DNA from 3 places in the Pseudomonas orientalis genome. Region 2 is predicted to be linked to each of the others. Evidence: predicted binding sites of a transcription regulator. Region 2 holds the regulator's gene; each other region holds the start of a gene.
The links. The regulator sigma-54, encoded in region 2, starts transcription at its own class of promoters, with help from an activator protein. The targets are predictions, from matches to a motif close to ANTGGCATNNANNTTGCTNT.
Positions count from the first base shown of each region.

Region 1 (10,765 bases), 2.0 Mb from region 2:
CAGCACCTGGCGTTTGCCTCCGGCGGCCCTTCGTTCGCGGTGGAAAGCGCACCGATGGTGCGTGATGCCGCCCTGGTCGGCGCGCGAGTGAGCCTGGCCCTGAGCAAGGATGCACGGGTGAACTTCGACTACAACGGTCTGCTGGCCAGCAAAGAGAAGGTGCATGGCGTCGGGTTGAGCCTGGACTGGGCGTTCTGACGCGTTAAAAACCACTGTAGGAGCGAGCTTGCTCGCGAAAAACTCAAGTGCGGCGCGTTTGTTCAGGTAGAGCGCGTCATCGTTGACGATCTTCGCGAGCAAGCTCGCTCCTACAGCGGGTGATGGATAAAAGGTGTTTTCGCTTTCTCGACAAATCCAACAACAGAGAGGCAGTACCATGGGTATCTTTGACTATAACAACCTCGGGACCGAGGGCTCCAAGACAGTGTTCGCCGATGCGCTGGCGATCACGCTGTATGCCTATCACAACCTGGATCACGGGTTTGCCGTGGGTTACCAGAACAATGGCCTGGGCCTGGGCTTGCCGGCCACGCTGGTGAGCGCCATGATCGGCGGCACCGATGCCCAGGGGGTGATTGGCGGGATCCCCTGGAACCCCGATTCGGAAAAAGCCGCCCTCGACGCCGTGCACGCGGCTGGATGGACGCCGATCAGCGCAAGCGCCCTGAATTACAGTGGCAAGGTGGACGCCCGGGGGACATTTTATGGCGAGAAACCCGGCTACGCCTCGGCCCAGGTCGAGGTGCTGGGCAAATACGATGACGCCGGCACACTGCAGGAAATCGGCATCGGTTTTCGCGGTACGTCGGGCCCGCGGGAACACCTGATCAGTGACGCCATCGGCGATGTGATCAGCGACCTGCTGGCTGCCTTCGGGCCCAAGGATTACGCAAAAAACTATGTCGGCGAAGCCTTCGGTGGCTTGCTCGAGAACGTTGCCGAGTTTGCCGGTGCCCACGGCCTGAGCGGCCAGGATGTGCTGGTCAGCGGCCACAGCCTCGGTGGGCTGGCGGTCAACAGCCTGGCCGACTTGAGCGACAGCAAATGGTCGGGCTTCTACAAGGATGCCAACTACGTGGCCTATGCCTCACCGACCCAAAGTGCCGGTGACAAGGTGCTGAACGTGGGCTACGAAAATGACCCGGTGTTCCGTGCGCTGGATGGTGCATCGTTCAACCCGTCGTCCCTGGGCGTGCACGACAAGCCCTATGAATCCACCACCGACAATATCGTCAGCTTCAACGATCACTACGCATCATCCCTGTGGAACGTGCTGCCGTTTTCCATCCTCAACCTGCCGACCTGGGTGTCGCACTTGCCCACCGGCTACGGCGATGGCATGGCGCGCATTCTCGACTCCGGCTTCTATGAACAAATGAGCCGTGACTCAACGGTGATCGTCGCCAACCTGTCCGACCCGGCACGGGCCACCACCTGGGTGCAAGACCTCAACCGCAATGCCGAAACGCACAAGGGCAATACCTACATCATCGGCAGTCACGGCGACGACCTGATCCAGGGCGGCAAGGGCGCGGACTTTATCGAGGGCGGCAAAGGCAATGACACCATTCGCGACAGCAGCGGGCATAACACCTTCCTGTTCAGCGGGCACTTTGGCAATGATCGCGTGGTGGGCTACCAGGCGACGGACAAGCTGGTGTTCACGGATGTGCAGGGCAGCGCGGATTATCGCGATCACGCCAAACTGGTCGGCGGGGATACCGTGATCAGCTTCGGCGCTGACTCGGTAACGCTGGTGGGTGTGAGCAGTGTGTCGGGGGAGGGGATTATGATCGGCTGACTATTGGAACGCGGTTAAAACTGTGGGAGGGGGCTTGCCCCCGATTGGGGTGTATCAGCCTGCTTATGTGTAGCTGACCCACCGCTATCGGGGGCAAGCCCCCTCCCACATTTGATATAGGCCAGCCTGAAATTATTGTTCCTTGCGCACCGTCGCCACATCATCGGCCTTGATACGAATACGCTTGCCGGCGATGTCGGTGAATTCATAGAAGCCATCGGCGGTCTTGGCGTTGGGTGTGTCCTTGGTCAGATACTGTGTGCCGTTTTGCAACGTGACCACCGTTTGCGTGGAGCAACCGGCCAATACCAGAAAAGTGAGTGCAACCAGCGGCAGACCCAAATTCTTCATGTTCATTACCCTTACCTTTAACCCTGAAAAGTCCCGCAGCGTCTGGCTGCGGGGCCTAAATGTTACGCGATCAGCTCCCTCATCTGATCGCTTTTTTTCAAAAAGTTGCAGGCGCCATTTATCTATTACTGATTGCAACAACGCGTTGGCGACGTCACTCTGTATGCATAACCAGTAGTTGATTGCTTTGTGCCATGGCTAACCCCCTCGAAGACCCCTTGTATTACCTGCACAACTTCCGCCAAGTGCTGATGTGGTTGGCGCAGCGCTATGCCGATCTGCTCGACGCGGACGAATTGCAGTTCATTCAGCAATTCGACAGGTTGCCGCAGGCGTCACAGGCGTTATTGGTGCGCATGGTCATGCGCAAGGGCGTGCATTTTCGTGGAGGCAAGCTCAACTACCTGGAAATCGGTTGCCCGCATGCGGCCATGCAGCCATTGCTGGCGTCCGGTTGGGTCGAGGACCACTGCCTGCTGGGCTTTGAAGAGCTGTTCGGCTTGCTGCAAAAAGGCGAGCTGCTCATGGCCTTCAAGCCTTGGATCGAGCAGCCCAAGGGCCGCAAATCCGACTGGCTGGCGCCATTGGCGGCGCAGTTCAACGAAAGCCGCAGCTTCGCCCTCTGGTGCCCCGACCTGCAGGATGTGCTCTACAGCCTCACGGTGATGGAGCTGTGCGACCGCCTGCGTCTGATGTTTTTCGGCAACCTGTATCAGGACTGGTCGGAGTTCGTGCTGGCGGACCTGGGGATCTACACCTACGAGAAGGTTGCGTTCTGCGCCGAGTCCCGAGGGCTGCGCAGCCGCGCCGACGTCGAGGGCTTTTTGTTCCTGCACCAGTGCCAGCAGGCTTTTGAGGCGGGCCAGGCGCTGGAAACGGTGCTGACGCAGATTGCCACGCTGCACACCGACAACCCCTGGCTGGAAAAACGCCGCGCCAAGTTGTTGTTCCAGATCGGCCAGTACTGTGAGCGCAGCGCTGAGTTGAGTGTGGCCGAGCAGATCTATCGCGGCTGCGCCTATCCCGGCGCGCGCGCACGGTTGATCCGCGTACTGGAACGCCAGGAGGCCTATGCACAAGCCATGGCGCTGGCCGTTACCGCGCAACAGGCGCCGGAGAGCGCCGCCGAGCAGCAACACCTGCTGCGCGTAGTGCCACGTCTGCGGCGCAAGCTGGGTGAGCCGAAGGTGCCCAAGGCCAAGCCGCACGCCGTCACGCGCCTGGACCTGGCACTGACACCGCCCGAGCCGCTGATGTCGGTGGAATATTGCGTGCAGGCCCATTTGAGCGAGCCTGACGCACCGGTGCACTACGTGGAAAACGGCCTGATCAATTCGCTGTTCGGCCTGTTGTGCTGGGACGTGGTCTTCGCGCCGCTGCCCGGCGCGTTTTTCCACCCGTTTCAGCGCGGTCCCGCCGACCTGCACAGCGAAGACTTCCAGCAACGCCGCGCCGCCTTGTTCAGCGCGTGCTTCGAGCAATTGCGGGACGAGCGCTACAAAACCACCATCCGCCAACGTTACGTGGACAAATGGGGCATTCAATCACCCTTTGTGTTCTGGAACCTGCTCAGTGAAGAGCTGCTTGAGCAAGCCCTGATGTGTTTGCCGGCCGAACACCTGCGCTACTGGTTTGAGCGGCTGTTGCTGGATATCCGCGCCAACCGCACCGGCATGCCCGACCTGATCCAGTTCTGGCCGGCGCAGAAAACCTACCGCATGATCGAGGTCAAGGGCCCAGGCGACCGCCTGCAGGACAACCAATTGCGCTGGCTGGAGTTCTGCGGCGAGTACCAGATGCCGGTCACGGTCTGCTATGTGCGCTGGGCAGAGCCCGCTTGAGCTACTGCGTCGCGGTGCGCGCGTTGTGCGAGTTCACGGCCAAGGTCGGTGACCTGGACCTGCGCTTTACCCCGTCGCCCAGTGCCCAGGAAGGCATCGTCGGCCATCGCACGGTGGCGTCGCGGCGCAGCGCGCATTACCAGAACGAAGTGGCGCTTGAGGGTGAGTACCAGCAACTCAAGGTGCGGGGCAGGGCGGACGGCTATGACCCGGACAGCAACCGCCTCGAAGAGGTAAAGACCTATCGTGGCGACCTTAAGACTCAGCCCGCCAACCATCGGCAATTGCATTGGGCCCAGGTCAAGGTCTATGGCTGGTTGATGTGCCAGAAGCTCGGGCTCGACGAGATCGAGCTGGCGCTGGTGTATTTCGACATCGTCGGCGAGGGCGAAACTCTGCTCAAGCAGCGCTTTGCCGCGCCTGACCTGGAGCGCTTCTTCAACCAGCAATGTGCGTTGTTTCTCGAGTGGGCCCACCAGCAGATGCAGCACCGCGAGGCGCGCAACCGCGACGCGCAAGGCCTGGCGTTTCCCCACGCCGAGTTTCGCAGCGGCCAGCGTTCCCTGGCCGAGTCGGTCTACAAGGCGGTCAGCACCGGCCGCTGCCTGATGGCCCAGGCGCCGACCGGCATCGGCAAGACCGTCGGCACGCTGTTTCCAATGCTCAAGGCCCTGGCACCGCAGCAGTTGGACAAGGTGTTTTTCCTCACTGCCAAGACCCCGGGCCGCAAGCTGGCGCTGGATGCGGCCCAGGTGCTGTACGACAGCAGTCCCGAGCTGTCCTTGCGGGTGCTGGAGCTGGTGGCCCGGGACAAGGCCTGCGAGCACCTGGACAAAGCCTGCCATGGCGACTCGTGTCCATTGGCCAAGGGCTTTTACGATCGTTTGCCCGCCGCCCGCCAGGCAGCGGCCAGGGTTCGCCTGCTCGATCAGCGGCACCTGCGGGAGGTGGCGCTGGCCCACGACGTCTGCCCGTATTACCTGAGCCAGGAAATGGCGCGCTGGACCGACGTGGTGGTTGCCGACTACAACTACTATTTTGACTTCGGCGCCATGCTCTTCGGCCTGGCGCAGCTCAATCAGTGGCGCGTCGCCGTGCTGGTGGACGAAGCGCATAACCTGGTCGAGCGCGCCCGTTCGATGTACAGCGCCAGCCTCGATCAGTACAGCCTCAAGACGGTCCGCGACAGCGCCCCCGAGCCGCTGAAAAAGCCCTTGCAGCGCCTGAACCGAGAGTGGAATGCACTGCACAAGGACCAGCTCGCGCCGTATCAGGCGTACGCGGCCAAACCCGACAAGCTGCTCCAGGCCCTGAGCCTGTGTGCCAGCGCGATGGGCGATTACTTCAACGACCATCCCGAAGCCCTCAATGGCGACCTGCAAGCCTTCTACTTTGAAGCGCTGCAGTTTTCCAAGGTGTCCGAGCTTTTTAACGAACACTTCATCTTCGATATCAGCAAGCGTCAATTCAGTGCCAAGCGCAGCAGCTCGACCCTGTGCCTGCGCAATGTGGTGCCGGCCGAATTCATCCGGCCCCGGTTGACGGCCGCGCGCAGCAGCGTGCTGTTTTCCGCGACCCTGAGCCCGCGCCACTACTACGCCGACTTGCTCGGGCTGCCGGCGGACACCGCCTGGGTCGACGTCGAGTCGCCATTCAAGGCCGAGCAATTGCAGGTGAGCATTGTCGAGCGCATCTCCACGCGCTTCGTGCACCGCCAGGCATCGCTGGAACCCATCGTGGAGTTGATCGCCCGGCAGTTCGCCGAGCAACCCGGCAACTACCTCGCGTTTTTCTCCAGTTTCGATTACCTGCAACAAGTGGCGCAGCTGCTGGCCGAGCGGCATCCGCAGATCGCGCTGTGGTTGCAATCGCGTGGCATGGCCGAGGCTGAACGCCAGGCCTTTCTGGACCAGTTCACCGTGCACAGCCAGGGCGTGGGTTTCGCCGTGCTCGGCGGCGCCTTTGGCGAAGGCATCGATTTGCCCGGCGCGCGCCTGATCGGGGCGTTTATCGCCACCCTGGGCCTGCCGCAGCTCAATCCGGTGAATGAACAGATCAAAGCACGCATGGGCGCGATCTTTGGCGCGGGCTATGACTACACCTATTTGTATCCCGGTATCCAGAAAGTGGTGCAGGCGGCGGGGAGGGTGATTCGCAGCCAGCACGACCGGGGCTTGGTGATGTTGATCGATGATCGCTTTGGTGAGGCGCGGGTGAGGCAGTTGCTGCCCAAATGGTGGTCGCCAACGACCTGAGGGACTCATCGCCATTCAGATGTGGGAGGGCTTGCCCTGATACCCGCTGTAGGAGCGAGCTTGCTCGCGAAAAACTCACCGGCACCGCGTTCATTCAGGAAGCACGCGTTATCGTTGACGTTTTTCGCGAGCAAGCTCGCTCCTACAGACGGCGGTACTGGGTTGAGTGTCAGACCACTTCCAGATAGGAGCTTTGTATCGCCCGCGCCAGGTCGCGCACGGTGTCGATAAAGTCGGTCAGCCGGGTGTGCAGCCCGTCTTCCAGAATTTCATCGATCCCGGTGTATCTGAGGCGCGCTTCGAACTCGGCCGCCAGGCGCTGGGCCGTGCGCCCGTAACTGCCGGGCAGGTCGGCGAGGATGTGGTTCAACTCTTCGATGCACGCATGCAGCGAGCGCGGCACGTCGCTGCGCAACAGCAGCAACTCGGATACCGAGCGGGCATTCAGGGCATTCGGATACAGCTCGGTATAGGCTTCAAACGAGGACAGCGCTCGCAGCAGCGCGCTCCACTGGTAATAGCCGCGTGCCGACACGTCGCTGACTTCTTCGGACTCTTCACCAAACATTTCATAACGCGCATCCAGCAGGCGCAGGGTGTTGTCCGCACGTTCGACGAAGGTGCCCAGGCGAATGAATCGATAGGCGTCATTGCGCATGATGGTGCCGGAGGTTGCGCCGCGAAACAGGTGCGAGCGTTGCTTGACCCAGTCACAGAAATGGCTGATGCCATGCCGCGCCAGGCCACCGGCGGCGATGCTGCGCATTTCCAGCCAGGTAGCGTTGAGGTTTTCCCACATGTCGGCGGTGATGCGCCCGCGCACCGCATGGGCATTGCCCCGGGCCGCGCGCAGGCAGTTGTAGATACTGGCCGGGTTTTCTTCATCCAGGGCGAAGAAGTGCAGCATGCGTTCGGCGTCCAGTTGCTGATGGCGCTCAAGGTAGCTGTCCAGGGTGCCGCTGCAAAGCAGCGACATTGCCAGTTCATCGAGCCCATCGCTGCGCCCGGCGTGGGGCATCAACGACAGCGAATAACTGACCTCCAGCATGCGCGCCAGGTTCTCGGCGCGTTCCAGGTAACGGGACATCCAGTACAGATCTGCGGCGGTTCTACTCAACATATTCAGCCCTCCACCACCCAGGTGTCCTTGGTTCCGCCGCCTTGCGACGAATTGACGATCAGCGAGCCTTCTTTGAGCGCTACACGGGTCAGGCCGCCGGGCACCAGGCGGGTTTCCTTGCCCGAGAGCACGAACGGGCGCAGGTCGATATGCCGCGGCGCGATGCCGTTTTCGACGAAGGTCGGGCAGGTGGACAGGCTCAGGGTCGGCTGAGCGATGTAGGCATGGGGCCGCGCCTTGATGCGCTGGCGAAAGTCTTCGATCTCGGCAGTGGTGGAAGCCGGGCCCACCAGCATGCCGTAGCCGCCCGAACCCTGGGTTTCCTTGACCACCAGTTGCGCCAGATTGGCCAGCACATGGGACAGTTCATCAGGCTTGCGGCACTGGAAGGTGGGCACGTTCTGCAGGACGGGTTCTTCGTCCAGGTAGAAGCGGATCATTTCCGGTACATACGGGTAGATCGACTTGTCGTCAGCCACGCCGGTGCCGATGGCGTTGGCCAGTACCACATTGCCCGCGCAGTAAGCGGCGACCAGGCCGGGCACGCCGAGCATCGAATCGGGGTTGAACGCCTGCGGGTCGAGGAACGCGTCATCGATGCGCCGGTAGATCACATCCACCGCCTTGGGGCCGTCGGTGGTGCGCATGAACACCTTGAGGTCATGCACGAACAGGTCGGCGCCTTCCACCAGTTCCACACCCATTTCCCGGGCCAGGAAGGCATGCTCGAAGAAGGCACTGTTGAAGCGCCCTGGGGTGAGTACGACGACGTTGGGGTTGTCCAGCCGGCTGGCGCTTTTCAGGGTCTTGAGCAGCAGGTTGGGGTAGTGGTCCACCGGCGCGATGCGCTGCCGGGCGAACACTTCCGGGAACAGGCGCATCATCATCTTGCGGTCTTCGAGCATGTAGCTCACGCCGCTGGGGGTGCGCAGGTTGTCTTCGAGGACGTAGTAGGTGCCGTCGCCGTCGCGCACCAGGTCGACGCCGGAAATGTGCGAGTAGATGTCGCGGTGCAGGTCCAGGCCGACCATTGCCTTCTGATAGCCCTCATTGCCCAGCACCTGGTCTGCGGGGATGATTCCGGCCTTGATGATGCGCTGGTCGTGGTAGATATCGGCGAGAAACATGTTCAACGCGGTGACCCGCTGGATACAGCCGCGCTCGATCACGCGCCATTCGCTGGCCGGAATGCTGCGCGGGATGATGTCGAAGGGGATCAGGCGCTCGGTGTCTTGCTCGTCGCCGTACAGGGTGAAGGTGATCCCGGCGCGGTGGAACAGCAAATCCGCTTCACGGCGACGCTGGGCCAGCAGTTCCGGCGGCGTATTGGCCAGCCAGCGGGAGAAATCCTGATAATGCGCACGGCAGGCGCCGTCTGCGTCATTCATTTCATCGAAGAAAGATCGAGCCATTCCAGTACCTTGTCAGTGCCCAGCCTTGCCTGGTTGGCAGCTTGCTTGGGGGCACTGCCGCTAAAAAACGCTTTTTTTATGAGCCTGTGGCTGACGGTGCCAACAGGCCTGGTCCTTATGTTCTTATGGAGTCGGCTCTGGGTCGGGGGGTAACGAATGCTCCTGTTTACCGGCGGATGAATGGATTAAGCAAGGCGTGTGCCGGAACGGCCGTCAATACCGGTAAATCCTCTGTAGGAGCGAGCTTGCTCGCGAAGAACTCAAGAGCAATGTGTTTAACGGGGTTGGCGCGTCATCGTTGACGATCTTCGCGAGCAAGCTCGCTCCTACTGGGAGCGCAGGGTGCCTTGATTTGGTGCGCGACGAACTTGAACTTCGCCGCGGGCCGCTTCTTCTAATGAGTCTTGAAACTTGATGGAGCCCCGTCGTGCCTAGAATCATTTCGCCCAACACGCCGGAAGCGGCGTTGACCGACCACAGCGAGCACAATGCCAAGATCTTCGGTTCGCCCAAGGACCGGCTCGACTTCTATCGTCGCGAGATCCAGTACGAAACCAGCATCCTGGCCAACCGCACCGACGCCTACCTCACCGCACAGTCATTCCTGGTCATCGCCTTTGTCTCCGGGATGGGCAACCTGAACCCGGAGTGGGGCAAGTTGTTCACCCTGGTGGTGCCGGTGATTCTCGCCGCTTTGGGAATTCTCAGCTCACTCAACGCCTGGCCGGGCATCCGCGCCGCCTACGAGATCATCGATCACTGGCACTACAAGCAAAGCGAGCTGCTGCGCAGTGAGCCGGTGATGGGCATGGCCTACGATGAGTCGCCGTTGTTTTCCGAAAGGGAGTCGACCCACAAGGGCTATCGCAAGTCGCTGCTGTTTTCCATGCGGGCGCCGTGGTTGTTCATGGGGTTCTGGCTGGTGTTGGGCTTCTATGCCTTCTACATCCAGGTCGATAACCCGTTGCGCTGAGCAATCAGACGGAACTTCGCCCATCAACGCAGCGCCTTAGCTTTACGGGGTACAAATTCCCCACAGGCCTGCAAAGAGGTGCGCCATGACCATAGATAACGATCCCCAGACCACTGACCGCAATGACCCGGCGATAGACATTGGCGAGCCGGCCCCCGGCACCGCCGCCGATGCCCCCAAGGATCCGACGCCAACCACCGACCCGAAGGCCAAGGAAAACGACTACAGCCCGGACTTCAAGCCTGAGCCTGAGCACAAGCCTGAAACCGATGCCGATATCGACACCCAAGGCGGTTAGAGGAGACAGTCATGTCTAAAGAAGTGGACGAAGAACTCAACGATCCGGGCAACGAAGACCCGGGCTCATTGATGGACGATGCCGAGGTGCCGCTCAACGATCTGGATGAAGCGGCGGATGTCGGCAACACCGAAGATCAGGACTGATCCGGCGGCGGGCCGGAGGGATCGCTGAGCTTGAAGTAGAGGTCTTCTTCAGGCGGACCGTCCAGCGATACCTCCTGGCCCACCACGCGGTTATCCATCAGGGTCTGCGCCTGGTGCCGACTGATATTGACCACGGTGCTGCGCTTGCCGGTCACCACATACACCACATCCACGCCCTGGCCGGCCAATTGCGCCAGGTAATCGGCGCGCGGCAGGTCTTCGCCCAGTTCGTATTGGCGTTGCTCGCGCACAGTCACACCACCGGCCTGCGCCAGGAACTGTTGCGAATAGCCCAGGCGCTGGCGTTCCTCACACAATCGTTGACCTATCTCTTTCATCTGCTGACTCGCGCTGTCGATACTGAACGTTTGAAACCCTGGCGCGGCGCAGGATTCAATTTTTTTGCGCGGCCCGGCGTTCGTACCACACCAGCATCGGCTGGGTACTCAGGCCATGCACCATCACACTCAACGCAATCACCGAGAGGGTCAGGTTCACGGCCACGGCGCTGCTGGTGCCGATCAGCCCGTGGTTCAGCGCATAGAACAGGTAGTAGATGCTGCCGATT
Region 1 is NZ_CP094351.1:2,932,803-2,943,567, reverse strand. Features, by position in the region: gene MRY17_RS13030 (autotransporter serine protease) at 1-198, shown strand, start outside; gene MRY17_RS13025 (polyurethane esterase) at 377-1,801, shown strand; gene MRY17_RS13020 (YgdI/YgdR family lipoprotein) at 1,934-2,158, opposite strand; gene MRY17_RS13015 (VRR-NUC domain-containing protein) at 2,347-3,993, shown strand; gene MRY17_RS13010 (ATP-dependent DNA helicase) at 3,990-6,248, shown strand; gene MRY17_RS13005 (alpha-E domain-containing protein) at 6,418-7,368, opposite strand; gene MRY17_RS13000 (circularly permuted type 2 ATP-grasp protein) at 7,371-8,780, opposite strand; gene MRY17_RS12995 (hypothetical protein) at 9,208-9,753, shown strand; gene MRY17_RS12990 (hypothetical protein) at 9,839-10,051, shown strand; gene MRY17_RS26425 (hypothetical protein) at 10,063-10,197, shown strand; gene MRY17_RS12985 (helix-turn-helix domain-containing protein) at 10,188-10,535, opposite strand; gene MRY17_RS12980 (cation:proton antiporter) at 10,591-10,765, opposite strand, start outside.
Region 1: a site for sigma-54 is predicted at 8,967-8,986, ahead of MRY17_RS13000 (circularly permuted type 2 ATP-grasp protein). Genes of this name have one in related genera too.

Region 2 (10,765 bases):
TTGCTGGCGGACAAGGCCATCGCCAGCTTCAAGGTCAACGAAGCGAAGCTCAAGGAGGCGTTGTCGCGCAACCCGATTCTGGTGACCGCCCTCAATCCGATCATTGGTTACCAAAAGGCCGCCGAAATCGCCAAACAGGCTTATCGGCAGGGCCGTCCGGTCATCGATGTCGCCCTCGAACACACCGACCTGCCGCGCAGCCAACTGGAAGTCCTGCTGGATCCGGAAAAGCTCACGGCTGGCGGCGTGTAGATCATCGACCCCGCTTTGGAGGTTCACCATGGAGCATTGGAAACGCACGATCGAACGGGCCAATCGCTGCTTTATGGCGGGCGAGCTGGTAGACGCCCGCGAGGCCTACCTGCAAGCCCTGGCCCTGGCCCAGGTGTTATTCGAACGCTGGGCAGATGCTGATGAGGCCGTGGCGGCTTGTGTCATTTCCCATCACAACCTGGCAGACCTGCATCTGCGGCTGAACCAGCCCGAGGAAAGCGCGGAATACCTCTGCGCCATTCACCAGCGGCTGCTGCAGACCATGCAGGACCCACGCCTCAGCCCGAAATTGCGCGAGGCAGCGCTGCGCCAGAGCAGCAAAACCTACGTCGAACTGTTGAATTTCATCAGTGATCACGGCGAATACCCACGCACTCATCGCTTGCTGGGCGCTGGTGCGCCGCAACCGACCCACTCCCAATATGGAGCACATTGATATGAGCTACACCCTGCCGGCCTTGCCTTACGCCTTTGATGCGCTTGAACCCCATATCGATGCGCAAACCATGGAAATTCACTACACCAAGCACCACCAGACTTACATCAATAATCTTAATGCTGCGGTCGAGGGCACCGAGTTCGCGGGCTGGCCGGTGGAGAAGCTGGTAGCCAGCGTTGAAAAATTACCGGAGAAATTACGCGCTGCCGTGGTCAACCAAGGAGGCGGTCATGCCAACCACTCGCTGTTCTGGGCGGTCATGTCGCCTACGGGTGGCGGAAAGCCCGAGGGTGTCCTGGGCCAGGCCATCGACGCGCAACTGGGGGGCTTCGACAGTTTCAAGGACGCTTTCACCAAGGCGGCATTGACCCGTTTCGGCAGCGGCTGGGCCTGGTTGAGTGTGACCCCGCAAAAGACCTTGGTGGTAGAAAGCAGTGGCAACCAGGACAGCCCGTTGATGAGCGGCAACACGCCGATCCTCGGCCTGGACGTCTGGGAACACGCCTACTACCTGCTGTATCAAAACCGACGACCGGAGTACATCAATGCATTCTATAGCGTCATCAACTGGCCGGAGGTTGCCGCGCGCTACCAGGCCGCATTGGCCTGACATTCACTCTATAACAAGACCTAAGGCCGACTATGGGCACTGAAACCCTGGCGATTAGCAGCGTGCGATTGTTTCGCTACGCGTTTGGCTCCCTGCTTGTATTAGTCGGTACGGCTTTACTGGTGGCTCATGGCCTGGCCTGGCTCGACCTGGAGCCGCGCATCTTGCGTGCGCTCCAGGGCGGGGCGATCTGCGCGCTCGGCACCGCCCTCGGTGCAGTGCCGGTGCTGGTGATTCGCCGTATGCCGGCGGCGTTGAGCGATACCCTGCTGGGCTTTGGTGCGGGGGTCATGCTGGCGGCGACCGCTTTTTCGCTGGTGGTGCCGGGAATTGCCGCCGCAGAAAGCCTGGGGCTCTCGCCCTGGGGCGCGGGCGGCCTGATCAGCTTCGGCATCATGCTCGGTGCATTCGGGTTGTATCTGGTGGACCGCAAGGTTTCAGGCGCCAGCCCGGAAATGCTGGTGGGCACGCCGGATAAGCCGGTTATCCCGCCGCGCATCTGGCTGTTTGTGTTCGCCATTATTGCCCACAACATTCCGGAAGGTATGGCGGTGGGTGTATCTGCCGGCGGCGGCATGGCGGATGCCGACAGCCTCGCCATGGGCATTGCCCTGCAGGACGTACCGGAAGGCCTGGTGATTGCGCTGGTGTTGGCAGGGGCGGGGATGTCGCGGGTCAAGGCGTTTCTGATCGGCGCTGCGTCGGGTCTGGTAGAGCCGGTATTTGCGGTGCTCTGCGCGTGGTTGGTGAGTCTGGCCGAAGTGCTGTTGCCCTTGGGGTTGGCACTGGCTGCCGGTGCGATGCTGCTGGTGGTGACCCATGAGGTCATCCCGGAGTCACGCCGCAACGGTCACGACAAGCTCGCCAGCCTGGGCTTGTGCATCGGGTTTTGCTTGATGATGGTGATGGACACGGCGTTGGGGTAGCGGGAGCGAGCCGGTTCGCTCCTGCAAGAGGAAGGCGTTATTCACCCTCGTCGAAGTAGTTGTTGATCAACGCGACCAACGCGTCCATCGCTTCCTGCTCCTGTTCACCCTCGGTTTTCAGATGGATTTTCGTGCCCTTGCCTGCGGCGAGCATCATCATCGCCATGATGCTTTTGCCGTCGACCATCGATTCCGGTGTGCGCCCGGCGCGGATCTGGCAGGGGAACTGCCCGGCGACACCGACAAACTTGGCTGATGCGCGGGCGTGCAAGCCCAGCTTGTTGATGATTTCAATTTCCCGAGCCGGCATCGCAGTGGTGTTCCTTTCAGCTAAGGTCGCGGTGGCGAACCTGGACATTCTTGAGGGTTTGTTGCAGCACCTGGCCCAGTCGCTCTGTCAGGTAGACGGAACGGTGGTGGCCGCCGGTACAGCCGATGGCAATGGTGACATAGGCGCGGTTGCTTGCGGCAAAGCGTGGTAACCATTTGAGCAGGTAGGTGGAGATATCCTGGAACATCTCTTCCACATCCGCTTGTGCCGCCAGGTAGTCGATCACGGGCTGGTCAAGGCCGGACTGGTCACGCAACTCCGGCTTCCAATACGGATTGGGCAGGCAGCGCACGTCGAACACCAGGTCGGCATCCACCGGCATGCCACGCTTGAAGCCGAACGACTCGACCAGAAACGCCGTACCAGGCTCCGGCTGGTTCAGCAACCGCAGCTTGATCGCATCGCGCAGTTGGTACAGGTTCAGGTTGGTGGTGTTGATCTTGAGGTCAGCCAGATCGATGATCGGCCCCAGCAGTTTGGTCTCGTCCTCAATGGCTTCGGCCAGGGAGCGGTTGGCGCTGCTGAGCGGGTGGCGTCGGCGGGTTTCGGAGAACCGCTTGAGCAGGGTCTCTTCGTCGGCGTCCAGGTACAGCACGTCGCAATGAATATGCTTGGCGCGCACTTCCTCGAGCAGTTCGGGGAACCGCGAGAGGTGACTGGGCAGGTTGCGGGCGTCGATCGACACGGCGACCAGCGGTTGCGCCAACTCGGTGTGGATCAGGGCGCGTTCCGCCAATTCCGGCAGCAAGCCGGCGGGCAGGTTGTCGATGCAATAGAAGCCGCTGTCTTCAAGAACATTGAGGGCAGTGCTCTTACCCGACCCGGAACGGCCGCTGACGATGATCAAACGCATGATTACTGCCCGCTTTGCTCATCCAGGACGACCTGATACAGCGCCTCGTTACTGCTGGCGCTGCGCAATTTATCGCGCACTTCCTTGCGGTCGAGCATGCTGGCGATCTGCCGGAGCAGCTCCAGGTGGGCATCGGTGGCGGCTTGCGGGACCAGCAGAACGAACAGCAGGTCGACCGGAGCGCCGTCGATGGCATCGAAATCGATAGGGTGATCCAGGTGCAGCAGAGCGCTGACCGGTGTTTCGCAGCCTTTGAGGCGGCAGTGGGGAATGGCGATGCCGTTGCCAAAACCGGTCGAGCCGAGTTTTTCACGGGCAATCAGCGCCTCGAAGACATCTTGCATCTCCAGCTCAGGCACTTGGCTGCTGATCAGGTTGGCAATTTGTTCGAGGGCTTTCTTCTTGCTGCCGCCCGGCACGTTCACGAGGGAACGGCCGGGGGTCAGGATGGTTTCAAGTTGGATCATGGGGGAGGGTTAACGACCTGTACCTTGCATCAGGTGCAGATTCTTTTCCTTATGCTTTTTGAGTTGGCGGTCAAGCTTGTCGGTGAGCAAGTCGATCGATGCATACATGTCTTCATGTTCGGCATTAGCAACCACTTCGCCACCGGGTATCTGCAGGGTCGCTTCGATTTTCTGCTGAAGCTTATCGACCTTCATGATGACCTGCACGTTGGTGATCTTGTCGAAATGTCCTTCAAGCTTCTTCAGCTTCTGCTCGACGTATTCGCGCATTGGAGGGGTGACTTCTACGTGGTGTCCACTGATGTTGACTTGCATACAGCTTCTCCTTCGTTGCCAGTGCATAAAGCGGCAGGCGAAAGGCGCCTGCCACTGGAACGCTGTGCCCCGCCCGTCACATCAAACGCTTACGCTCGCTGGAAGGCGCGATCCCAAGGGACTCGCGGTACTTGGCGACGGTTCGACGGGCGACCTGAATGCCTTGTGCCTCCAGTAAACCAGCGATCTTGCTGTCACTCAACGGCTTTTTCTGATTTTCCGCGGCAACCAGTTTTTTGATGATCGCGCGGATCGCCGTGGACGAGCATTCGCCGCCTTCGGAGGTGCTTACGTGGCTGGAGAAAAAGTATTTCAGCTCATAAATACCCCGTGGGGTATGCATGAATTTTTGCGTGGTTACCCGTGAAATCGTCGACTCGTGCATGCCCACCGCCTCGGCGATGTCATGCAGCACCAGCGGTTTCATGGCTTCGTCACCATATTCCAGGAAGCCGCGCTGGTGCTCGACAATCTGGGTGGCGACTTTCATCAGGGTTTCGTTGCGGCTTTGCAGGCTCTTGATGAACCAGCGCGCTTCCTGCAACTGGTTGCGCATGAACGTGTTGTCGGCGCTGGTATCGGCGCGGCGCACGAAACCGGCGTATTGCGGGTTGACCCGCAGGCGCGGTACCGATTCCTGGTTCAGCTCTACCAGCCAGCGCTCGTTGTCCTTGCGCACGATCACATCAGGCACGACATACTCGGCTTCGCTGGATTCGATCTGCGAGCCTGGACGAGGGTTGAGGCTCTGAACCAGCTCGATGACCTGGCGCAGCTCGTCTTCCTTGAGCTTCATGCGACGCATCAACTGGCTGTAGTCGCGGCTGCCCAGCAGGTCGATGTAGTCGCTGACCAGGCGCTTGGCTTCAGCCAGCCAAGGTGTCTTGGCCGGCAATTGGCGCAGTTGCAGCAACAGGCACTCGCTGAGCGTGCGGGCACCAATCCCGGCGGGCTCGAATTGCTGGATGCGGTGCAGGACGGCTTCGATCTCGTCCAGCTCGATATCCAGCTCCGGGTCGAACGCCTCAAGAATTTCTTCGAGCGTCTCATCCAGGTAACCCTGGTTATTGATGCAATCGATCAGGGTGACCGCGATCAGGCGATCGGTGTCGGACATCGGCGCCAGGTTCAGTTGCCACAGCAGGTGGCTCTGCAGGCTCTCGCCGACCGATGTGCGGGTGGTGAAGTCCCATTCGTCATCATCGTTGCTGGGCAGGCTGCTGGCGCTGGTCTGGTAGACGTCTTCCCAGGCGGTATCCACGGGAAGCTCGTTGGGAATGCGTTCGTTCCATTCGCCGTCCTCGAGGTTATCCACCGTCGGCGCGGTTTCCTGATAGGACGGTTCCTGTACGTCGGGATTGGGCTTTTGCTCGATGTTGTCGGCCAAAGGGTCTGTGTTGTCGAAGTCGTCGCCTTCTTCCTGGCGTTCGAGCATCGGATTGGACTCCAGGGCCTCCTGGATTTCCTGTTGCAGGTCCAGGGTCGACAATTGGAGCAGGCGGATGGCCTGTTGCAGCTGCGGTGTCATCGTCAGCTGCTGGCCCATTCTCAGGACTAGCGATGGTTTCATGGCAGGGGCTTAACACCTTATTCGCCGGCGCAATGCGCCATCCACGACAGGGCGCGTGAGCGCCAAACATAAGCAAATTATATGCCTGATATCGGGGCCTTTGCCTAGAGCGCGGTAACAATAAAAAAACCGAGGTTCTTATTGACTCGCTCGCACTCTCGCGAATGGCCCGATAGCACCGTGTTTACAGGCGGAACTCGTGACCCAGGTAAACTTCTTTCACCAGTTCGTTGGCCAGGATCGTCGCGGAATCTCCTTCGGCGATCAATTGCCCATCGTTGACGATGTAAGCGGTTTCGCAGATATCCAGGGTTTCACGCACGTTGTGGTCGGTGATCAGCACACCGATGCCCTTGGCCTTGAGGTGATGAATGATCTGCTTGATATCGCCTACCGAGATCGGGTCAACACCGGCAAAGGGTTCGTCCAGCAGGATGAACTTGGGGGCGGTCGCCAGGGCGCGGGCGATCTCCACACGGCGACGCTCACCACCGGACAGGCTCATGCCCAGGTTGTCGCGAATATGGTTGATGTGGAATTCCTGCAGCAGGCTTTCCAGCTCCTTGCGGCGACCGTCGCGATCAAGCTCCTTGCGGGTCTCGAGGATCGCCATGATGTTGTCGGCTACCGACAGTTTGCGAAAGATCGACGCCTCCTGGGGAAGATAGCCGATACCTGCGCGCGCACGGCCGTGCATGGGCTGGTGGCTGACGTCAAGGTCGTCGATCAATACGCGGCCCTGGTCCGCCTGGACCAGCCCGACGATCATATAGAAGCAGGTAGTCTTGCCGGCGCCATTGGGGCCGAGCAAGCCGACGATCTGGCCGCTGTCGATCGACAGGCTCACATCGCGTACCACCTGGCGGCTTTTATAGGCCTTGGCCAGATGCTGGGCTTTCAACGTTGCCATTACTCGGCCTTCTTCTTCGGCTGGATGACCATGTCGATACGTGGGCGAGGCGCGGTGACCTTGTTGCCATTGGCGCGACCCGCCTGGGCGACCTGGGTCTTGGTGTTGTAGACGATCTTCTCGCCTTCGGTCGAGTTGCCGTCGGCACTGAGCACCTTGGCCTGGTCAATCAGTACGATGCGATTTTGCTGGGCATGGTATTGAATGGTCTTGCCATAGCCTTTCATCGGGCCCGGATCTTCTGCCTTTTGCTTCTGTTCGAAGTAAGCCAGGTTGCCCACCGAGGTCACGACATCGATATCGCCGGCCTGGGTACGCGTCAGGGTCACCGTGTTGCCGGTGATCTTCATCGAGCCCTGGGTGATGATCACGCCACCGGTATAGGTCGCGACGCCTTGTTTGTCATCCAGCTGCGCATCGTCAGCCGAGATGTGGATCGGTTGCTGGCTATCGTTCGGCAGAGCCCAGGCGCTCACGCTTCCCAGTGCTGCGCCCAGACCGAGCAAAATAGGGAGGGTTTTAACGAGCCTCATACTGTCCTCTTACGTTCGATAGCAGGTGTATCCTGCTTTCTTTCAAATACGCTTTCATTCCCTTGCCAGTCGATACACCGCCAGCGCCGTCGATTCTAACGTCTTGCTCGGTCTGCGCATATTGCTGTTGTGGGAATACCGTCATGCGACTGCTGGTAATGATGGTGTCACGGTTCTGCGCGTCTGTACGTGCGACGCGTACCGAATCGATCAGTTCGATTTGAGTGCCGTCCGGATTGACCTCGCCACGCAGGCTGGTGACATGCCATGGCAGTTCGGTGCCCCGGTAGAGGTTCAGGTCCGGATTGGTCAGCAGGCTGACTTCCGAGGCTTTCAAACGCTCGACCTTGTCGGAGGCCAGCACGTACTGCACCTTGCCATCGGGCAGGAACTGCACGGTGTGGGTGTTGGTGGCAAAGTTATCGATGATGCTTTCGTCAACCTGCACGACAGGTTTGTCGAGAAAGCGCTCCGGGCTGATATTCCAGTAGCCCACCGCGAGAAACAGCGCGGCGATGACCCCGAATAACAGGAAGTTGCGAATCTTTTTGCTCAGCATATAAGGCTCTATAGGTAGGCGGCGTGGGCCGCTTCAAGACTGCCCTGGGCACGCAGGATCAATTCGCAGAACTCGCGGGCGGCACCTTCGCCGCCACGGGCGGTGGTTATGCCATGGGCGTGTTCACGCACAAACGCTGCGGCATTGGCGACGGCCATGCCCAGGCCCACCCGGCGGATCACCGGCAGGTCAGGCAGGTCGTCACCCAGATAGGCGACCTGTTCATAGCTTAGGTCGAGTTGGCCAAGAAGCTCGTCCAGTACCACCAGTTTATCCTCGCGGCCCTGATACAGGTGAGCAATCCCCAGGTTTTGTGCGCGGCGTTCCACAACGGGAGTCTTTCGACCACTGATAATCGCGGTTTGCACGCCTGCGGCCATCAACATCTTGATGCCCTGGCCGTCGAGCGTGTTGAACGTCTTGAATTCGCTGCCGTCTTCGAGAAAGTACAGGCGGCCATCGGTCAGCACGCCATCGACGTCGAATATCGCCAACTTGATGTTTTTACCGCGTTGCAACAGGTCGCTGGTCATTTACATCACTCCCGCACGCAACAAGTCGTGCATGTTCAGGGCGCCGATCGGGCGGTCGTTGTCATCGACCACCACCAGCGCGCCGATCTTGTGGTCTTCCATGATTTTCAAGGCCTCGGCCGCGAGCATCTCGGGGCGAGCGGTCTTGCCATGGGGCGTCATCACGGCATCAATGGTTGCGGTGTGGATGTCGATGGTGCGGTCCAGGGTGCGACGCAAATCACCGTCGGTAAACACGCCGGCCAGTCGCTCGTCGGCTTCCAGGATCACGGTCATGCCCAGGCCCTTGCGGGTCATTTCCATCAGCGCATCCTTGAGCAGGGTGCCGCGTTGGACATGGGGCAATTCATCGCCCGCATGCATGACGTTCTCCACCTTCAGCAGCAAGCGACGGCCCAGGGCGCCACCGGGGTGGGAAAAGGCGAAATCTTCAGCCGTGAACCCGCGGGCTTCCAGCAATGCCACCGCCAGGGCGTCGCCCATGACCAGCGCGGCGGTCGTGGAGGAGGTGGGCGCCAGGTTCAGCGGGCAGGCTTCATGGGCGACATGAACGTTCAGGTTCACTTCGGCAGCCTTGGCCAGCGTCGAATCCGGGTTGCCGGTGACGCTGATCAGCTTGATGCCCAGGCGCTTGATCAACGGCAGCAGGGTCACGATTTCATTGGTGGTGCCGGAGTTGGACAGTGCCAGAATCACGTCATCCCGCGTGATCATGCCCATATCGCCATGGCTGGCTTCGGCCGGGTGCACGAAGAACGCCGTGGTGCCGGTGCTTGCCAGTGTGGCGGCGATCTTGTTGCCGATGTGGCCGGACTTGCCCATGCCAACCACGACAACGCGGCCCTTGCTGGCCAGAATCATCTCGCAGGCGCGTACGAAATCTGCGTCGATATGGGCCAGCAAACCTTCTACGGCTTCCAGCTCGAGGCGGATGGTGCGTTGTGCGGATTGGATAAGGTCGCTGGATTGGCTCATGTCTGAAATCGTATAGCCTGACGAAAAGTCGGCGATTATAGCGGTAATGATCAATTCCCTCACGCAAGTTCGTCAGGCTTTATTCCGAAGGTCTGCCTGATTCGTCTCAATTATCACTGCGCGCTGAGTTTTTTCACTGTCCTGAATCTGAACAAGCACTGTTCCGGCCTTGGGGGCGCTGTATCAGCAGTGATATAGTTCGCGGCCAGTTCGGTCCGCCCAACCCATGGCGCAAACATTTGCGCATCCGCGGCAAACGAAAGCCGCATACATGGTGTCTGAGTGAAAGGCTGCATCCCAAGGAGATTAGATGAGTGCCGATAACGCCTACGCGGTCGAGCTGAAGGGCCTTTCCTTCAAGCGCGGTACGCGCAGCATCTTCAATAACGTCGATATTCGCATTCCTCGCGGAAAAGTCACGGGCATCATGGGGCCTTCCGGTTGCGGCAAGACCACCTTGTTGCGCCTGATGGGCATGCAATTGCGCCCCAGTGCCGGCGAAGTGTGGGTCAACGGCCAGAACCTGCCGACACTGTCGCGCAGCGATCTGTTCGATGCACGCAAGCACATGGGGGTTCTGTTCCAGAGCGGCGCGCTGTTTACCGACCTCGATGTTTTCGAGAACGTCGCGTTCCCGCTGCGGGTGCACACCCAACTGTCCGATGAGATGATTCGGGACATCGTGTTGCTGAAACTGCAGGCCGTAGGGCTTCGCGGGGCCATCGACCTGATGCCTGACGAATTGTCCGGCGGCATGAAGCGCCGTGTCGCGCTGGCGCGAGCCATCGCACTGGACCCGCAGATCCTCATGTATGACGAGCCTTTCGTGGGCCAGGACCCGATCGCCATGGGCGTGCTGGTGCGCCTGATCCGTCTGCTCAACGACGCATTGGGCATCACCAGCATCGTGGTGTCCCACGACCTGGCTGAAACCGCGAGCATCGCTGACTACCTCTATGTAGTGGGTGATGGCCAGGTGCTGGGACAGGGGACGCCGGAAGAGCTGATGAACGCCGATAATCCGCGCATTCGCCAATTCATGACCGGCGATCCCGATGGCCCGGTGCCTTTTCACTTTCCGGCAGCGGACTACCGCGCAGATCTTCTGGGGAAGCGCTGATGCGCAAAACATCTATTATCGAGAAGGTTCGCCTTTTCGGTCGCTCGGGCATCGACATCGTCGAAGTCCTCGGGCGTTCGACCATTTTCCTGTTCCACGCCTTGCTCGGCCGCGGCGGCATCGGCGGCGGCTTTGGCTTGCTGCTCAAGCAGTTGCATGCGGTCGGCGTGATGTCCCTGGTGATCATCGTCGTCTCCGGGGTGTTCATCGGCATGGTGCTGGCGCTGCAAGGCTTCAATATTCTGTCCAGCTACGGTTCCGAGCAGGCGGTAGGGCAGATGGTCGCCCTGACGCTGTTGCGTGAACTGGGGCCGGTGGTGACCGCCTTGCTGTTCGCCGGACGTGCCGGTT
Region 2 is NZ_CP094351.1:978,957-989,721, forward strand. Features, by position in the region: gene MRY17_RS04215 (class II fumarate hydratase) at 1-252, shown strand, start outside; gene MRY17_RS04220 (hypothetical protein) at 281-709, shown strand; gene MRY17_RS04225 (superoxide dismutase) at 711-1,322, shown strand; gene MRY17_RS04230 (ZIP family metal transporter) at 1,355-2,248, shown strand; gene MRY17_RS04235 (HPr family phosphocarrier protein) at 2,286-2,558, opposite strand; gene rapZ (RNase adapter RapZ) at 2,575-3,432, opposite strand; gene ptsN (PTS IIA-like nitrogen regulatory protein PtsN) at 3,435-3,899, opposite strand; gene hpf (ribosome hibernation-promoting factor, HPF/YfiA family) at 3,909-4,214, opposite strand; gene MRY17_RS04255 (RNA polymerase factor sigma-54) at 4,291-5,784, opposite strand; gene lptB (LPS export ABC transporter ATP-binding protein) at 5,969-6,694, opposite strand; gene lptA (lipopolysaccharide transport periplasmic protein LptA) at 6,694-7,227, opposite strand; gene lptC (LPS export ABC transporter periplasmic protein LptC) at 7,214-7,786, opposite strand; gene MRY17_RS04275 (KdsC family phosphatase) at 7,795-8,319, opposite strand; gene MRY17_RS04280 (KpsF/GutQ family sugar-phosphate isomerase) at 8,320-9,294, opposite strand; gene MRY17_RS04285 (ATP-binding cassette domain-containing protein) at 9,605-10,414, shown strand; gene mlaE (lipid asymmetry maintenance ABC transporter permease subunit MlaE) at 10,414-10,765, shown strand, end outside.

Region 3 (10,765 bases), 2.4 Mb from region 2:
GCCGAGACGGTCCAGGCACAGCCTGTTTGTCATGTATTGAGGGCATAACGAGGGTCGATTGTAGCCATGGGCCAACCCATAAGCACAAGCCGGGAAATCCATTCGGTCATGCCGTTTTTTTGTGGTAGGGTTCGCGCCCTTCGAAAACCGCCAACTTGTTTTGCGCTCGAAACATTTAATGACAAACGGCGCAATCCAGCAGTAATGCGGCCTACACGCCCATTCAACGTTTCTTACACATTTTACTCACAGTGTTATCCACAGGTTAGTGCGTTGCTAACACCCGTAAAACGCATTATCTTGTACCTCGGCACTTCACCAGACCCTACATGTAGGGTTTTTGAGAAAGACGCCCAACCACATAAGCGGCTCGAAATTCAAGCGTTTTATTGCTGGCGAAGCGTGGAACCAAACGATTTTCAGTAGACCAAACCGCTCACGCGGATGGCAGCTGTTTTTCATCCATGACATGGAAAACGGTACGGGTGTTGCAGGAAAGCCTGGCACTCGCAATCAAATATAGAACGTGGAGACAACCCCCCATGCAAACCGACACAACTCGCGAGAACCCGCAGGGCTCCGTGCCGCAGGCCGCTGATTCGAACCTGGATCTGTCCGCCACTGCACCTGGCCAATTGCGCGTGATCAAGCGTAACGGCACTGTCGTTCCTTATACCGATGACAAAATCACCGTCGCCATCACCAAAGCGTTTCTTGCAGTTGAAGGCGGCACCGCTGCCGCTTCGTCGCGCATCCACGACACCGTTGCCCGCTTGACCGAACAGGTCACCGCGACCTTCAAGCGTCGCATGCCTTCAGGCGGCACTATCCACATCGAAGAAATCCAGGACCAGGTCGAACTGGCCCTGATGCGTGCCGGCGAGCAGAAAGTTGCCCGTGACTACGTGATCTACCGCGATTCGCGCGCCAAGGAACGTGCCGTACACGCGCCATCCGCCGACGCCGTGCAAGCGCACCCTTCGATCCGCATCACCCTGGCCGATGGCAGCTTTGCGCCGCTGGACCTGGGCCGCCTGAACACCATCATCACCGAGGCCTGCGAAGGCCTGGAAGAAGTCGACGGTGACCTGATCCAGCGCGAAACCCTGAAGAACCTGTACGACGGCGTGGCCCTGACCGATGTCAACACCGCCCTGGTAATGACCGCCCGTACGCTGGTTGAACGCGAGCCGAACTACTCGTTCGTCACCGCGCGCCTGCTGATGGACACCCTGCGTGCCGAAGGCCTGGGCTTCCTGGGCGTGGCCGACAGCGCCACCCACCACGAGATGGCCGACCTGTACGCCAAGGCCCTGCCTGCCTACATCGCCAAGGGTATCGAATTCGAATTGCTCAACCCGATCCTGGCCACCTTCGACCTGGAAAAACTCGGCAAGGCGATCAACCACGAGCGTGACCAGCAGTTCACTTACCTGGGCCTGCAAACCCTGTACGACCGTTACTTCATCCACAAGGACGGGATCCGCTTCGAACTGCCGCAAGTGTTCTTCATGCGCGTGGCCATGGGCCTGGCGATCGAAGAGAAGCACAAGGAAGACCGTGCGATCGAGTTCTACAACCTGTTGTCGTCCTTCGACTACATGTCGTCGACCCCGACCCTGTTCAACGCCGGCACCCTGCGTCCACAACTGTCCAGCTGCTACCTGACCACCGTGCCGGATGACCTGTCGGGCATCTACCACGCGATCCACGACAACGCCATGTTGTCCAAATTCGCCGGTGGCCTGGGCAACGACTGGACCCCGGTGCGTGCACTGGGTTCGTACATCAAGGGCACCAATGGTAAATCCCAGGGCGTTGTGCCGTTCCTGAAAGTGGTGAACGACACCGCCGTTGCCGTGAACCAGGGTGGCAAGCGCAAAGGCGCTGTGTGTGCCTACCTGGAAACCTGGCACATGGACATCGAAGAGTTCATCGAGCTGCGCAAGAACACCGGTGATGATCGTCGTCGTACCCACGACATGAACACCGCCAACTGGATCCCTGACCTGTTCATGAAGCGTGTCTTCGATGACGGCCAGTGGACCCTGTTCTCGCCGTCCGAAGTCCCGGACCTGCACGACCTGACCGGCAAGGCCTTCGAGGAGCGCTACGAGTACTACGAAGCGCTGGCTCAGTACCCAGGCAAGATTAAGCTGTTCAAGACCATCCAGGCCAAAGACCTGTGGCGCAAGATGCTGTCGATGCTGTTCGAAACCGGCCACCCATGGCTGACCTTCAAGGACCCGTGCAACCTGCGCAGCCCGCAGCAGCACGTGGGCGTGGTGCACAGCTCGAACCTGTGCACCGAGATCACCTTGAACACCAACAAGGACGAGATCGCCGTTTGCAACCTCGGCTCGATCAACCTGCCGAACCACATCGTCAACGGCAAGCTGGACACCGCCAAGCTGGAACGCACCGTCAACACCGCCGTACGCATGCTCGATAACGTGATCGACATCAACTACTACTCGGTGCCGCAGGCGCAGAACTCCAACTTCAAGCACCGTCCGGTCGGCCTGGGCATCATGGGCTTCCAGGACGCCTTGTACCTGCAGCACATTCCTTACGGTTCCGATGCCGCCGTCGAGTTCGCCGACAAGTCCATGGAAGCGGTCAGCTACTACGCGATCCAGGCTTCCTGCGATCTGGCCGACGAGCGCGGTGCCTACGAGACGTTCCAGGGTTCGCTGTGGTCCAAGGGCATCCTGCCGCTGGACTCGCAACAGATCCTGATCGAACAGCGTGGCCAGAAGTACATCGACGTTGACCTCAACGAATCCCTGGACTGGGCGCCGGTACGTGCCCGTGTGCAGAAAGGTATTCGTAACTCCAACATCATGGCCATCGCACCGACCGCGACCATCGCCAACATCACCGGCGTGTCGCAGTCGATCGAACCGACCTACCAGAACCTGTATGTGAAATCGAACCTGTCGGGCGAGTTCACCGTGATCAACCCGTACCTGGTCCGCGACCTGAAAGCCCGCGGCCTGTGGGACTCGGTGATGATCAACGACCTCAAGTACTACGACGGTTCGGTGCAGCAGATCGAGCGCATCCCGCAGGAACTCAAAGAGCTCTATGCGACCGCGTTCGAAGTGGACACCAAGTGGATCGTTGACGCCGCCAGCCGTCGTCAGAAGTGGATCGACCAGGCACAGTCCCTGAACCTCTACATTGCCGGCGCTTCGGGCAAGAAGCTCGACGTGACCTACCGCATGGCGTGGTACCGTGGCCTGAAAACCACTTATTACCTGCGTGCCCTGGCCGCGACCAGCACCGAGAAGTCGACCATCAACACCGGCAAGCTGAACGCTGTATCCAGCGGCAACCACGGTGATGATTCGGTACTCGCCGCTCCGGCCGGTCCGGCGCCAGTGCCGAAGGCTTGTGCGATTGACGAGCCCGATTGTGAGGCTTGCCAATAGGCCGCAGAGCTTGCTAGCGCCTAAAGGCAAATGAAAAACCCCGGTAACTCCAGGCTTTAAATGGATTTACCGGGGTTTTTCTTTTGACTGCTTATATAAATACACTGACTATGCCAGGCTCCGGAACCCCGCCGCGCCCTCCCCCTAGCTCGACCCGATTACCGATAACTGCCATGGAATGGTTTTTATATTCCACAGTGCCTATTTTTCCATTGGCGAAATCAGCATGAGTGCCTTGCCGATATAGCCCACGCAGCCCTAAACGATCCAGACCTTCACGAGCCACCTCTCCATCATTGAGAGTGCGCATTGCTTCATAAAAGCTGAGGTTGGTCTTGCCGTCATTCCCTTCCTTCTGCGCCCGCTTGGCACTTGCGGCATACATGAAGTTCGCATCAGTCATCATCGAGGCATCATCGCCTCTGAAATTAGCGAAACGGGCGGCCTGCTTCAGTTCGTCTTTGGATACATGGACCTGCACACCATCTCGCATCACCACATCCCAACCATTACCCGCCTCCGCTACACTTTTAAACACATCGGTAGGTTTTTGGCCGAACTGCTGCATTGCAGCCTTTATTGCTGAAACGGTGACACAATTTCCGGTGAAGCCTTGGCTGAAGCCACTCCAGATATTTTTGGGTGCAACGCCAGGATTGCTGTTATCTACTTTATAGTCAAAATGGCTAGCGCCGCTGGTGATCGGCAAGTTACTCATCGATTCAGCAGGGCCAAAATCCGCTCGATTCACGCCACCACCACCACCACCACCACCACCACCACCACCACCACCTGGCGGCGTAGGAGAAGGAGCGGGAGAGGGGCCATCTTCATCCGCAAACAATTCTGGAAAGAGCGCCTTCAACCAAGCCCACCAGGCTTCACTGACATCGCTCTTGAGCTGCTCAAGAATCTCCTTGAACTTCTCATCCCCCAACTTCTTACGCAGCGCATTCAACTTGTCGCGCGTATCCTGAATCGTCTGCGTCTTGCCCGACTGCTGTGCCTCAAACAGCTGGTTGAGCAAGGTTTTAACCGCTGTCTTGTCGGCATCAGGCGCTAACGGCTTCGACTGATCCGGAACCATGCCTGGTATCGGCCCTACTCGATTGCTATCGACCGAGAAAACACCCGTACCCCACATATCCCCGCCTCCTTTGATTGCTGAACCTCTCGGCTATGAACCGATCAGTGGCAAGGCGGGCATGCCGCGTTCCGTGCGGCGCATGTCTGCGCGTAACCCTATATGTCGCCAGCGCTTTTCCTACGGGCACAAAAAAGCCCCTCTTACGAGGGGCTTTCTGTGGAGTGCCAGCGCATCACGTCATCTGAATGATCGTCTGCATGATGGTGCTCTGGGTGGAGATGGTCTTGGCGTTCGCCTGGTAGTTGCTCTGGGCCTTGATCAGGTCCACCAACTCATTGGTCAGGTTGACGTTGGAGTTCTCCAGAGAGTTGGCCACGATCGAGCCCAGGGTACCGGCTTGCGGGGTGTCGTAACCCGGTTGGCCCGAAGCGAAGGTCTCTTTCCAGGTGGTGCTGCCGGCAGGTTGCAGGCCTTGTTCGTTGTTGAAGCTGGCCAGCGAGATCTGGCCGATGGCCTTGCTCTGCTGGTTGCTGAAGGTGGCGAACATCACGCCGCTGCCGTCGATCTTCAGGCCGGTGATCTGGCCGGTGGCATAGCCGTCGGTGACCGGCGGGTTACGGTAGGTGGCCGAGTTGTACTGGGTAATGTTGGCCATGTTGACGGTAACCCCACCCGGGTTGGCATCCGCACCGTTGGCCTTCCACACACCATTGGTCACTGTGCCCGGAACCCAGCCGGCAACGGTGAGGGTCTTATCGGATACACCACTGGTCACCACACTGGTGAGCTTGCCCGCGCCATCGAAGGTCAGGGTCGACGGCACCGGTGCCGTCGATGGGGTGCCCGTCGGAGCCGAACCATCAGGGTTGCGGCCGTCGATCAGGGTGTAGGCATTCCACTTGTTGCCGTCGGTTTTCACCAGGTACTGGACCATCGGGTGCGCATTGCCCTGGGAATCGTACAAGGTGGTGCTGTATTGCGTGGTGAAGGTATCGGTCTTGGTGGGATCGAACGGCTTGGCGGTTTGATCAATCACTGGCTCCGAAGAGTTCAGGTTACTGGTGGAGTCCACTTTGGTGGAGGCCTTCGGCGGCAGGTTCGTCAGGTTCAGTTGCAGATCGGTCAGACCGCCTTTGATGATTTTTCCGTCATCATCCGCCGCGTAGCCTTGCAGGCGCGAGGTACCGGTGTTGTTGGTGATGTAGCCGTCCTTGTCGGCACGGAAGGCACCGCTGCGGGTGTACTCCAGCGAACCGTCGCTGCCCTTCTGCACGAAGAAGCCGCCGCCCTGGATCGCCATGTCCAGAATGCCGCCGCTGCCATTCACGTCGCCCTGGGTGAATTGCTGCGACACCGCCGCCAGGTTCACGCCATTGCCGATGCTGTTCTGCCCGGTGCCCAGTTTGGACGCCGCGTAGATGTCCGCGAATTCCGCACGGGACGATTTGAAGCCCGTGGTCGCCACGTTGGCGATGTTGTTGCCGGTCACGTCCAGTTGTTTGTTGGCCGCATAGAGGCCGCTAAGGCCGATATTAAAAGACATGTTTCTCTCCCTCTGCCGTCGTTAGCCGGCTCTATGTACCGATAGTCTGAATTTGCGACAGCTTGACGCTGCCCATGCCGCCTGCAAGGTTGAGCAGCATTTCGCCGCCGGTCTTGCTCAGCGTCACGCTGGTCACTGTTGCCGGCAGCGAAGTGGCCAGGGCCACCGCGTCGCCCTTGTCGTTCTTGGTGGAGGCCGCGAAGGTGTAAGTACCTGCTGGAGCGACCTCACCGTTGTCGTTCTTGCCATCCCAGATAAAGTCCGACGAACCCGCACTCTGGGCGCCCATATCGAGGGTGCGCACCACATTGCCGTCCTTGTCGGTGATCTTGACCGAGACGTTGCCCGTCGCCGCCGTCACCGCCACCGAGCCGGTCATGCTCTTGCTGGTATCGACCAGTGCCTTGTCGGTCTGGGTGATGATCGAACGTCCCACCAGCGACGAAGCCTGCAGCGCCTGCGAAGAGCTGAAGTTGCTGGAGATGTTGTTTACCGAGTCGTTCAGGGTGTTGATGCCTTCCAGGCTGCTGAACTGCGCCAACTGGGCCACGAACGCACCGTTATCCTGTGGCGACAACGGGTTCTGATTTTTCAGCTGGGTGACCAGCAGTTGCAGGAATGCATCCTTGCCCAACGCCTGGTTGCCGGTGGCGGCCTTGGAAACATTCGCTACATTGTTTGACGCGTCCTTGACCTTGGAATTGAACAGGTCCTGAACTGCCGAGTTGTTCGAGGTATCAACGATGGCCATTATTTGGCGCCCCTTATCACTGACCCAGGGTCAGGACCTTCTGCATCATGGTTTTGGCGGTGTTCATCATTTCCGCGTTGGTCTGGAACGAACGGCTGGCGGAGATCATGTCGGCCATTTCCTCGACCACGTTGACGTTGGGGTAGTAGACATAACCCTTTTCGTTCGCGGCCGGATGGTTAGGCTCGTAACGCGCTTCGAGGTTGCTCTGGTCTTCGACCACACCGAGCACCTGCACGCCTTGCCCTGCGGCATCCTGGTTCTGGAACAGCGAATCACTGCCGCCGCTCTGGCCGCCCTGGAACATGGTGGCAAACACTGGATGACGGGCACGGTAAGTCTGGTCAATGCTCGAAGACACGGTCTCGGCGTTGGCGATGTTACTGGCGACGGTGTTCAAGCGCGTGGTCTGCGCGCTCATGCCACTGCCGGCAATATTGAAAACACTGGACAGGGACATGGCTTATTCTCCACGCAGGGCTGACATCAGCCCTTTGAATTTGCTGTTGAGCAGGGTAAAGCTGGCCTGGAAGTTCACCGAGTTTTCGGCGTAGTTCGATTGTTCCAGTTGAGCATCAACGGTGTTCTGGTCGATCGACGGTTGCATCGGCGTGCGGTACAACAGCGACTCATCACCACTGCTCAGGCCTTGCGCTTCGATATGACGGTTGTTCGTCATGTTCAAGGCGAAGGTGCCGTTTTTGGTTTTGTCCTGCTGTGCGGCGAGCACGGCGGAGAAATCCAGGTCCCGAGCCTTGTAGTTCGGGGTGTCGGCGTTGGCAATGTTGTTAGCCAGGACTTCGGCACGCTGGGCGCGGAAGCCCAGGGCTTGTTCGTGGATACCGAGCGCTTTATCGAAGCTGATGCTCATGGCGGAAACCTTTAGGCTGACCTGCTATTCGTTAGCAGGGTTATAGCAAGGTGCATGCCAATGTGCTCAAGCCCCATATATCAAGGGCTTACGGGGGAATTGCCGGTGGCAATGCCAGAAAAGCGGCAAGTGCTTTCCGCGTGGCGCCAGTAAAGCGGCAATGGAAGGATTGCCGCTCCCGTTGAAATTGCCGCGAAACAAATGTGGGAGGGGGCTTGCCCCCGATGGCGGTGGGTCAGTCAACTATTCATGACATGACACACCGCTATCGGGAGGAAGCCCCCTCCCACATTTTTACCGCGCAAACTTTGTTATTTGGCCTGGTAGATGATTCCAGGGCTGCACTGCACCATCTGGTAGTGATCCGGCAAGCCGTTCAAGGCTTCGGAAGCGCCGAGGAACAGATACCCTCCGCGCTTGAGCGTGCCATGAATGCGCAAGAGGATGTCCTTCTTCACTTCGGCCGAGAAGTAGATCAGCACGTTGCGGCAGAACACCATGTCGAACTTGCCCAGGCTGGCGTAGCTGTCGAGCAAATTGAACGAGCGGAACTCGACGCGGTTCTTGATCGGTGCCTTGATCGCCCAGCGCCCTGCCCCTTTCGGGTCAAAGTAGCGCTGCAGGCGTTCCTGGGACAATCCTCGGCCCAGCGCCAGGCTGTCGTACTCACCGGTCTTGCAATTGGTGAGCATGCTGCCGGACAGGTCCGTCGCCACAATTTGCGCACCGGCTTTCAACTGGCCCATGTTGGTCCGTTCGAATTCGTCGATGGACATGGAGATCGAGTACGGTTCCTGCCCCGAGGAGCATGCCGCCGACCAGATACGCAGGCGCTGGCCCGGGCTGGCCTTGATGGCTTCCGGCAGCACTTTGTTCTTGAGCACCTCAAAGGGGTAGGTATCGCGAAACCACAGGGTTTCGTTGGTGGTCATGGCATCGACCACCATCTCCTTGAGTCCGCTGCGCGGCTGCCCCTGGATCCGCTGGACCAACTCACCGAGGGACTTGATGCCCTGCTGCTCCATGAGCTTGTTGAGACGGCTGGATACCAGGTACTGCTTGTTTTCACCGAGCAATATGCCACAGGCTTTTTCCAGGAAGACCCGGAACTGTTCGAAATCCAAATTACCCGTAGACACTGATACCGCCTCTTAAATCGTGTGACCGCCAGGGGAAATGCCCCTTAGCTGTGATCTGCTGCCTTGATCCGGTCGACTACCCGGGATGCGAGGTCATCAGGCCGGAACTTGGCCAGGAAGTCATCCGCACCGACCTTCTTGACCATGGCCTGGTTGAATACCCCCGACAACGAAGTATGCAGGATGATGTGCAATTTTTGCATGCGTGGATCGCTGCGTATTTCAGCCGTGAGGGTGTATCCGTCCATTTCCGGCATTTCAATATCGGAAATCATCATCAGGAATTCTTCTTCCGGCTTCTTGCCCTCGTCCACCAACTTGCGCAAATAATCCAGGGCTTGGCGGCCGTCATTGAGGGCGACCACCTCAACGCCGACGGTTTGCAGGCAACGCGTGACCTGCTTGCGCGCAACCGAGGAGTCGTCCACGGTCAACACGCGCAGGGACACCGCCTTGTGCGCCGTCTCGGCATCGACTACCCCAACGGAAATAGTTTCCGAAGTGGGCGCGACCTCGGCGAGGATTTTCTCCACGTCGATGATTTCCACCAGCTGGTTATCCACCCGCGTCACAGCCGTCAGGTAGTGATCGCGGCCGGTGCCCTTGGGCGGCGGATGGATCTCTTCCCAGTTCATGTTGACGATACGTTCCACCGAGCGCACCAGGAACCCTTGGGTCTTGGTGTTGTACTCGGTAATGATCACGAACGGGCTCTCGCGGTCTTGCAAACCCGCGGAGCCGGTGGCCATTGCCAAGTCAAGAATGGGGATGGTCGCGCCACGTATATTGGCTACGCCACACACCACCGGACTGGACTTGGGCATGATCGTCAGCTTGGGACACTGCAGCACTTCACGCACTTTAAATACGTTGATCCCGTACAGCTGTTTGCCGTCCAGGCGAAAAAGCAACAACTCCAGGCGATTCTGCCCTACCAGCTGTGTGCGCTGGTTTACTGAATCCATTACACCTGCCATGCCCAGACTCCTAAATCCCAGAGGTACGATGCGTACCCAACACTAAACGGCACGAGCTTTGCTATTTGGTTGGCTATGGATATTAAAACGACAGTTTCCCGACGCGCTTGCCGCCCAAAGTATCGCAGATTGCTCTGCGCCGCAGTGGCGCTGCTTGTCTGGAGCGCGAGCGTCACCACTCGCGCCGACAACGTCACCCTGCCTGATCTACTTATCGGCGTCACCCAAGGCTTTCTTGAATACACTGTAGAAGATTATCTGGAGACCACCCAGACACCGGGGCGCTATGAAATCCAGGTCAACCAGTTGGACCCGCGCCTGCGTATGCCGATGTGTGACAAGGAATTGACAGCCACCCTGGAAAGCCCGGCCCAGCCCATCGGCCGTGTGACCGTTAAAGTACGTTGTGAAGGCGCCTCGCCCTGGACTGTTTTTGTGCCGGCTCAAGTCAAATTGTTTCGCGACGTTGTCGTGGTGGCGCGACCGTTGAAGCGCACGGGCATCATTGGCGATGACGATGTCGCACTGCGTGAACGGGATATCAGCCTGATCAATCAGGGTTACCTGACCTCCCTGGACCAGGCGATCGGGCAGCGGCTCACCCGACCAGTGGTCACCGATCAGGTGATTACCCTGGTTCATCTGGAGCAGGCTGAAGTCATTCGCAAAGGTGACCAGGTAGTGATATCCGCCAGCAGCGGCGGGTTGAACGTAAGAATGCCGGGGGAAGCGCTGTCCAACGGCGGCATGAGCGAACAGATCCGCGTCAAGAACCTCAACTCCAACCGTGTGATAAAGGCGCGGGTGACAGCTCCAGGTCAAGTCGAGGTGGCGTTATAGATTACTGGTACGGGACGCCAGGTTTTCCTACACTGTGCATGGAATGTCCCGTGCGGAGATTTATTGTCATTCGCGCCTAAAGTTTGTCCGGGTATTGCCGAAAACATGGCAAGCGTCCAAATA
Region 3 is NZ_CP094351.1:4,367,503-4,378,267, forward strand. Features, by position in the region: gene MRY17_RS19380 (ribonucleoside-diphosphate reductase subunit alpha) at 543-3,434, shown strand; gene MRY17_RS19385 (hypothetical protein) at 3,526-4,578, opposite strand; gene flgE (flagellar hook protein FlgE) at 4,754-6,064, opposite strand; gene flgD (flagellar hook assembly protein FlgD) at 6,096-6,815, opposite strand; gene flgC (flagellar basal body rod protein FlgC) at 6,832-7,275, opposite strand; gene flgB (flagellar basal body rod protein FlgB) at 7,279-7,686, opposite strand; gene cheR (protein-glutamate O-methyltransferase CheR) at 7,998-8,825, opposite strand; gene MRY17_RS19415 (chemotaxis protein CheV) at 8,870-9,802, opposite strand; gene flgA (flagellar basal body P-ring formation chaperone FlgA) at 9,878-10,642, shown strand.
Region 3: a site for sigma-54 is predicted at 7,729-7,748, ahead of flgB (flagellar basal body rod protein FlgB). Genes of this name have one in related genera too.